DNA from 2 places in the Clostridium sp. 1001283B150225_161107_B6 genome. Region 1 is predicted to be linked to the other one. Evidence: predicted binding sites of a transcription regulator. Region 1 holds the regulator's gene; the other holds the start of a gene.
The links. The regulator LexA, encoded in region 1, represses DNA repair genes until DNA is damaged. The targets are predictions, from matches to a motif close to CNAACANNTGTTNG.
Positions count from the first base shown of each region.

Region 2: a site for LexA is predicted at 2,644-2,657, ahead of I2H39_RS02170 (putative DNA modification/repair radical SAM protein). Genes of this name have one in related genera too.

Region 1 is NZ_JADNMD010000001.1:129,527-133,921, reverse strand. It holds gene atpF (F0F1 ATP synthase subunit B) at 1-310, opposite strand, end outside; gene atpE (ATP synthase F0 subunit C) at 335-559, opposite strand; gene I2H39_RS00660 (F0F1 ATP synthase subunit A) at 613-1,302, opposite strand; gene I2H39_RS00655 (LysM peptidoglycan-binding domain-containing protein) at 1,757-2,056, opposite strand; gene lexA (transcriptional repressor LexA) at 2,239-2,853, shown strand; gene rsfS (ribosome silencing factor) at 2,967-3,317, opposite strand; gene yqeK (bis(5'-nucleosyl)-tetraphosphatase (symmetrical) YqeK) at 3,268-3,906, opposite strand; gene nadD (nicotinate-nucleotide adenylyltransferase) at 3,911-4,395, opposite strand, start outside.
Region 2 is NZ_JADNMD010000001.1:460,451-464,845, forward strand. It holds gene I2H39_RS02165 (TIGR03915 family putative DNA repair protein) at 221-1,006, opposite strand; gene I2H39_RS02170 (putative DNA modification/repair radical SAM protein) at 1,026-2,573, opposite strand; gene galE (UDP-glucose 4-epimerase GalE) at 2,858-3,874, opposite strand; gene sigK (RNA polymerase sporulation sigma factor SigK) at 4,024-4,395, opposite strand, start outside.

The DNA of each region.
Region 1 (4,395 bases):
TCTTCCTGGCAGCGTCTGCCCTGGCCTGGGCCAGAATCTTCTCATACTCCGCGGCAGCCCTGTTCCTGGCATCCTCGATGATTCTGGAAGCTTCCTGGTCCGCATTGCCGATGGAAGCCTGGTACTGCTCTTTCATCCGGCAGGCTTCCGTCTCCCTGTTCTTTGCTTCGTCCAGGTCGTGCTCAATCATCTGCTGCCTCTCATCCAGTATCCTGCGCACCGGACCAATCAGGAAGTGCTTCATGAACAGGTATAAAACCAGAAGGTTGATAACCGTAAAGGCTACATTCCAAATGTTTAAATTTAACATATTAAGCCGCCTTCCTGCTGTAAATTATTTTAAAAACAGAATGATTAAAAGGCCGATGACAAAGCCGTAAATAGCGGTTGCCTCAGCGAGGGCGCATCCCAGCAGCAGCGCCTTGGTAATCTTGCCGTCTGCCTCAGGCTGTCTTGCAATGGCGTCCACTGCCTTGGAGGTGGCCAGACCAATACCAATACCTGCTCCAACACCTGTAATAACTGCAACACCTGCTCCTAATGCGATTAATCCTGTCATAATAAGACTCTCCTTTTTCTCTCAATTTTTTCTTTTTCCATAAGGCTGCAAACTTAATCCTCAATGGCTTCTTTTATATATAATGATGTGAGGAACACAAACACATATGCCTGTATCACTCCGTCAAATATATCAAAATAGAAGCTGAATGGCAGCGGCACAATAAGCGGCAGCAGATGCTTGATAAGCGCCATGACAACAATGGCGCCCAGCACGTTGCCGAACAACCGCATGCACAGGGACAATGGCCGTATAAACAGCTCCAGCACATTGATTGGCGCTATGATGGCAATGGGCTCCGCAAAGCTTTTTATCCATCCCTTGATACCCTTCCTGCGGATGCCGGCCACTTCCACCAGCACGATACTCATCACAGCCAGGGAAACAGTCACATTCAAATCCTTGGTCGGCGACTTGAAGCCAAGAAGTCCAATCATATTGGCGATTCCTATGTATATCACCACGGTAATCAGATAGGGTATATAATCCCTGCCTTCCTTTCCCAAAAGCCCTTCAAAGAAATCATAGATAAAGGACATGCCGCTTTCCAGGGCAGCCTGCTTTTTGCTTATGTTCCTTACCTTTAGGCCATGGACCAGTATCAGGGAAGCCGCCATCATAATTGCCATGATAATCCACGTCACCACCACGGATTCCATCACATCAATACCGCCGAACAGCGGTATGGTGAACACCACATTGCAGTTAAGCTCTTCCATCAGTGATTCCACTAAACCGTTCATACTAAACAACCCCCTTTCTCTTCTCGTTTGCTTTTGCCTATTATAGTCATCTGGTTTAATAATTTCAAATACATATTATTTATAAATTGATAATATAAATGTTATGAAAATGAAAATGTAACAAATCCCGGCCCATTTTATTTTATAATTTGTATATTATATCACGACACATATGATTGATTTTCACAGCATCTTAACGTCAAGAAAGAAATTTGTATCATTTTGCACAATAAAAGGTTATAAAATTATATAATCTGGAACTTTTGGAAATTTCCGGGTGAAAATGTAACCGAAACGCAGGAGAAAGCCGTATGAAGATAATACCTGCAAGACAATAAAAACCCTTGGAGCCGGCCGGATATCCCCAAAGGTTTTTGACATATTTCATTTAAATGTCTTTCTTTTCAGATGTCTTTCTTTCTATATATATTATATGTCCGCAGGCTGGTATTGTTTACTCAAAATACACCACAGTCAGATACTGCCCTGCATGGATGGTGTCCTTCTTCAGTCCATTCATCTGCTTGAGCTGACTCACATACTCGTCCATACTCATGGAACTGCCCTCCCTGTACTGGCTGGCAATCCCCCACAGACTGTCACCTTCCTGGATACGGACACTCTTATAATAGGGAGTGGTCCTGTTCCCCTCCTCCTTAGCCATGGAAGTAAACATGGTGCGTCCCATAATAATGGAAACAAACAGTAAAACCGTAAAACATGTAGCTGTCAACCTTCTCTTTCTCACTCTCATATGGCAACCTCCCTGAGGCGGTTCCTTCTTGCGCGCAATACAGAACGTCTGTTCTTTTGTATATTCATACTATACTACCAGAACAAATGTTTGTCAAGGGCTGCAGGCAAAAAAACGAACAAAGGTTTGCATTTTCATCGAACATATGTTACTATAAATATAGAAAACGCAGGAGGTTGATTATGGCACAGGATAAAATTACTTCTAAGCAGCAGGAGATTTTAGAATACATCAAAGATACCATTTTAAAGAAGGGATATCCGCCGGCTGTGCGGGAGATTTGCGAGGCAGTACATTTAAAGTCCACCTCTTCCGTCCACTCCCATCTGTCCTCCCTGGAGGAAAAGGGCTACATACGGCGTGACCCCACCAAACCCAGGACCATTGAGATTTTAGACGACACCTTCAACTTTAACCGCAGAGAGATGGTAAACATACCTCTTATCGGAACCGTTGCCGCCGGAGAACCCATCCTTGCAGAGGAGCGGATTGAGGATTACTTCCCATTTCCTGCAGAGATTCTTCCCAACGCGGAGACGTTCATGCTGACGGTCAAGGGAGAAAGCATGGTGGGCGCCGGAATCCTGCCCGGCGACAAGCTGATTGTGGAGCAGTGTCCCACTGCTGCCAACGGAGAGATTGTGGTGGCCCTGGTAGATGACTCAGCCACTGTCAAACGTTTTTATAAGGAGAACGGGCATTACCGCCTCCAGCCTGAGAACGACGCCATGGAGCCCATTATTACGGATTCCGTGGAGATACTGGGCAAGGTGATTGGACTGGTCCGCATGATGTAGGCGCGGGTGCCTTTTATACCCCCCACAGAAAGAACGGATATACAGAAGTCCCATACAGGCAGACTTCGTATATCCGTTCTTATCGTTTCCCAACTAGTTTCAGTTCCTATTGATTACAGCTCGTTCACATCCACAAACGTCTTTCCATCCCTCCAGATTCGCTCCAAATCGTAGAACAACCTGTCTTCCCTGCAGAAGATGTGGACAATTACATCCTTGTAATCCATCAGAATCCAGTTTGCATTCTGGTAGCCCTCAATCTGCTTGCACTCACAGCCGGCCTTTTCCAGGATTTCTTCCACATTATCAGCCATGGCCTGCACCTGGTTGGCATTGCTTCCGTCAGCAATTATAAAATAATCCGCCAGGACGGATACGGACTGGATATCAATGATTTTGATGTCCTCCCCCTTTTTATCGCTGAGAGCCTGATATGCCAGTTTCACCATTTCTTTTGAGTTCATCGCGTTCTCCTTTCACTTTCTTAAAATATTCATATGCCTGCTCCGTCATAGGGTCAATGCTTCCGCCCTTTTTTTCCAGATAATCCAGGGTTCCCGCCAATATGGCATACATGGTCTCATCCAGGTCCTCATAGGCCATCCGCCTTATTACCGGCAGATTCTCGGCCTTGTAGCGCCTGGGTTCTATATAATCCGCTATATAGAGGATTTTATCCAGGATTGTCATGTCCGGCCTGCCGGTGGTATGGCAGCCAATGGCATCCAGGATTTCCGGGTCCGTAATCTGGTACTTGTGCTCTGCCAGCCATTCCCCGTATTTTGCATGAAGCACGGGCAGGGCCTTGTACTCTGCATCCGTCACTTCCAGACCATGTTTCAAACATTTTTTTAATATGATATCATCCGAATACCGTTTCCCGCAGTCATGCATCAGTCCGGCCAGCTCCGCCTTGTCCAGGTCGAAACCGTAGCGCATGGCAAGATTCATGCAGGTGTAGGACACGCTCAGGGAATGCTCGTAGCGCATGGGCGCCAGCTTTCTCTTAAGGTCTTTCCTGAATATCATAATCTGGCTGCATTGGTTCTCCATACAATCACTCTCCTTTGCCGTCCAGGACCGGGTTCTCTACGCCGAACCTGTATAGTCCATGGTCCATAATATATTCTTCCACTGCATCCGGCACAAATCCATGGATAGAATACCCGTCAGCCACAGCCGCCCTTATCTCCTCCGAGGACACATCCATCTCACTGCACCGGATAGGGTAAATCCTTGCCCCATACCTGGATGTGAGGTATTCAATCTGCCGTTCAAAGGGCTGGTGTTTATCATGGTAGGCCCGTCCGGCCACCAGGAGCACTGCCAGCTTCATGACCAGCTCCGGGTGGAACCACTGCTCAATCTGATACAGGGAATCTGCTCCTATGATGAAATAGAACTCATCCTCCCTGTATTCACCGCGAAGGAGGGACAGGGTCTGGGCCGTATAGGTATTTCCCTCACGCTTCAGTTCAAAATCCGAATACAGAAAATAGGGAGTATCTGCAATGGCCAGTTTAACCATACGCTCACGCATCT
Region 2 (4,395 bases), 330 kb from region 1:
CTTGTACTCTTCATGTAATATACTTTCATAAATCAAATGGAACTTTGGCACGATACCGTACCGGATTAAAACATAAGACAGGATAGGAAGAACCCTATCCTCCTGAATGAAAGATATAATCACTATACTAAAAGAAGCTCGGAATTACAAGGGCAATATGGACTATTTTTCGTAAAGCCAATTCATGAAACCCGGCTATGGGTCCCGGCTATGAACCATGCTATTTTTTAAACTCCGTCATATAAGGCCGGAAACGCAGGGGCAGATGGGCTCTCTGACATGCCGGATTATGCCGTTCCCTGATGGCAATGGTATCGCAGAACATGCGCCACATGTCCCCATAGGTTTCCTCGTCTGTCCGCTCTTTAAGCCAGCAGCTCCACCCCTGGTCGCTGTGCTCCTGTTCCGGTTCAAGGGGCTGGTTTGCCAGAAACCAGGAACAGCCTGCGGGATGGACTGCCGCCCTTTTATGGTTCTCATCGTAAATGACCCAGTTTTCCTCCGGAAGCCTGTCTGCAAAATGAGGCGCCAGAAGGGTCATAACATCGTTTTTCGGCCCAATGCGTGACACCAGTATGCCCCCCTGTGTCTCTGAAAAGCGCAGGAATTCCGTGAGGAGATGATTTTCATTGTAAACATTCCGGCACAGCTCAAATATGTCATAACAGGCCGGCAGCTGAAGCATGTCCAGCACAGAGGGACCATACCGGAACGCCTCTATCAGAAACCTGTATATCTTATCCGCCCGGTCTTTGTCCTGGCTCAGGGAGGCAGTATACACCTTCCTGTATATCTCCTGGGAAAGCTTTCTGCACACGGAACGGATAACCTTCTCTGCCTTCTCCGGGCAGACCGGCACATCCCTGTACTCTGCAAAAAGCTCCAATTCCTCATACTCACCCTTTACGGCCAGCCGGACATTTTCATGACCAGCCGGGTCCGCCCAGGCATCGTATACGCCGCATAGAATCCCTTCAAGCCAGTCCTCGCACATATAAACCGTCATATCGCCACCTCCTGTATCCTTACAAGCTTCCTGTCACCGCAGCATACTGGTCATCGCCTGTCACAGGCATCTCCAGATGCATGTCGTCAAACAGGGATAACTGGCGGAAGCTGTCCCTGTTCTCAATGTCCCAGGCTTTGCGCCTCTCATCTCCCACAAGACAGGCCGTGATATAGTCCTGGTCCAGTCTGGCGCCTTCCATCATGCGTCCTTTGCAGGTGATGAAATACCTGGCCCGTTTCAGGACCACCCCCATCTTCTTTAAATCCTCAAACTGCAGCCCGCCCTGCTTCCTGGCGTTTATAATCCTCTGGGCCGACTTCACCCCCATGCCTGGAACCCTGAGAAGCTCACCATAGGAGGCCCTGTTGATTTCCACCGGAAACTGCTCCAGGTGGCGCAGGGCCCAGTCGCACTTGGGGTCCAGAAATACATTGAAATTGGGCTGTTCCTCAGATAATAGCTCTTCTGCCTTAAATCCATAGAACCGCAGCAGCCAGTCCGCCTGGTAAAGCCTGTGTTCCCTTAACAGGGGAGGTCTTGCAGTCACGGAAGGAAGACAGCTGTCGTCGTTGACCGGCACATAGGCGGAATAGAATACCCGTTTAAGGCCGTAATTCTCATACAGGGCCTGGGTGACAGCCATCATCTGGTAATCGTTCTCCTGGGTGGCTCCCACAATCATCTGGGTACTCTGGCCCGCAGGTACAAAGGGCGTCCTGGCATACTGCCAGTCGGGAAGGTTCCGGCCTCCGCCCCCATCCCCCTGCCTGTCCTTCTCTCCATTACCCGGAAAATAATCTCCCCCGCCGGACATCCCGTGGCTGCCAGACAGCAATGCGCCCGGCTCTGCCAGCTCCGGCCGAATCAGGGCAGCGCCTCCTGCAAAACCAGCCCGTTCCGTGGCATAGGGTTTCTTAAATTCCCTGTCATATCCCAGGAGATGGCCGGACACCGTAATGCCCTGCTGCACCTGGCGCATGGGCTTTAATATCTTATCCCTGGTCTTCCCTGGAGCCAGGTTCTTAAGTCCCTCTGCCGTGGGAAGCTCCAGGTTGATGCTCATACGGTCAGCCAGGAAGCCCATGCGCTCCACCAGCTCAGGGTCAGCCCCAGGTATGGTCTTCACATGGATGTATCCGTTGAAATGCCACTGGTTCCTGAGCTTGTAAAGTGTCTCATAAATCTGTTCCATGGTATGATTGGCCGTATACAGGATGCCTGAACTCAGAAACAGGCCCTCAATGTAATTCCTGCGGTAAAATTCAATGGTAAGCCTGCACACTTCATCCGGTGTGAAGGCAGTCCGCACCACGTCATTGGAACAGCGGTTCACACAATATTTGCAATCATAGATACACTGATTGGTAAACAGAATCTTAAGAAGGGAAATACATCTGCCGTCCGCCGAAAAACTGTGGCAGATTCCGGACTCCGAGGTGTTTCCTATGCTGCCCGCCTTTCCCTTCCTCCTTACTCCGCTGGATGTACAGGCCACATCATACTTGGCTGCATCCGTAAGTATCTTTAACTTTTCCTGTACGCTTAGATTTTCCTGTATCAGCATGTTATCACCATCCAGAACATATGTTTGTTCTGACAGTATAACACAATGCCGGGATAAATGCAACCAAAAACGAACATTTGTTCTTTTTGGCTGCATCCTTTTATCCTTCCCGGAATTACATACCCGGAAATTCTCAGCCCCGGGCAGCGGACACAAAACCATAATAAAAAGGCCCGGAGCCGTTCACGCCGAATTTTTCGACATGAAACCGGCCACAGGCCTTCTATATATTCATAAAATCAATGCATGCATCAATGGAACCTGATTCTGTCCCCGTCCTGTCCTTAATCCCTATACCCATCCGGATTCATGGACTGCCACTTCCAGGAATCAGCACACATATCCTCGATGCCTTTCTCTGCCACCCAGCCCAGCTCGCGCTTTGCCTTGGCTGAATCGGAATAACAGGTGGCCACATCCCCTTCCCGGCGGGGCTGAATCTCATATTTTAAAGTCCTGCCGCAGGCTTTCTCATATGCATGGAGCACATCCAGCACACTGTAGCCAACGCCGGTTCCCAGGTTATAGATGCTGACGCCCTCTTTATCCTTAAGCTTAAGCACTGCCTTTACATGGCCCTTTGCCAGGTCCACCACATGGATGTAATCCCTGACCCCGGTGCCGTCCGGCGTGTCATAATCATCGCCAAATACATTCAGATGATCCAGCTTTCCCACTGCCACCTGGGCAATATAGGGAACCAGATTGTTGGGGATTCCCTTGGGGTCCTCTCCAATCAGTCCGCTCTCATGCGCGCCGATGGGATTGAAATAGCGCAGAAGCACTACGTTCCACTCCGGGTCCGCCGTATGTAAATCGGTCAGTATCTGCTCCAGCATTCCCTTGGTCCGTCCGTAGGGATTGGTAATCTCTCCCTTGGGGCAGTTCTCGGTAATGGGTATCTCAGCCGGGTCCCCATACACGGTGGCCGATGAACTGAATACAATGTTCTTGACTCCATGGCTGCGCATCTCATCGCAGAGAATCAGGGTGCCGGTGATATTGTTGTGGTAATACTCCAGGGGCTTGCGCACAGATTCACCTACTGCCTTAAGGCCTGCAAAATGGATGACCGAATCAAACTCTTCCCTGTCAAACACTTCCTTAAGGGCAGGCTGGTCCAGAAGGTCCGCCTCATAGAATTTTACCTTCCTGCCTGTTATCTTCTCCACTCGTTCCAGTGCCTTCTCGCTGGAGTTATAAAGGTTATCTACTACCACCACATCATAACCCGCTGTCAGCAGTTCCACACAGGTATGGCTTCCGATATAGCCGGCGCCACCAGTCACTAAAATAGCCATGGTATCTCCTCCTTACGAACAATTGATTGCTGCAAAAAGGCGGAACAGGTTAAGCTGCTCCGCCTGCTATGACTAGTATAAAGGGAAAGCTATCATAAAACAATGCACAATTCTTCTATCTTTTTACAATATTTTTTGAATGGCACCCTTTAACCGTGTTTTGCAAACTCTGTCCGTATCTTCTCTATGGCCTTTTTCTCAATCCGGCTCACATAGGAACGGGAGATGCCCAGTTTACCGGCAATCTCCCGCTGGGTATGTTCCTTACCACGGTACAATCCGTAGCGCATCCCCAGAACTGTCTTCTCCGTCTCTGTCAGACAGGACTCAAAGGCCTCATACAGCTCCTTTACATCCTGTTTTAAAATCATGGTATCCAGCGTCTCTTTATTGTCCATCTCTATCACATCCACCAGACTGACGGTTTCCCCGTCCTTGTCTACTCCGATGGGCTCAAAAAGGGACACTTCCTTGGAATACTTCCTGCTTGCACGCAGAAGCATCAGTATCTCATTTTCCAC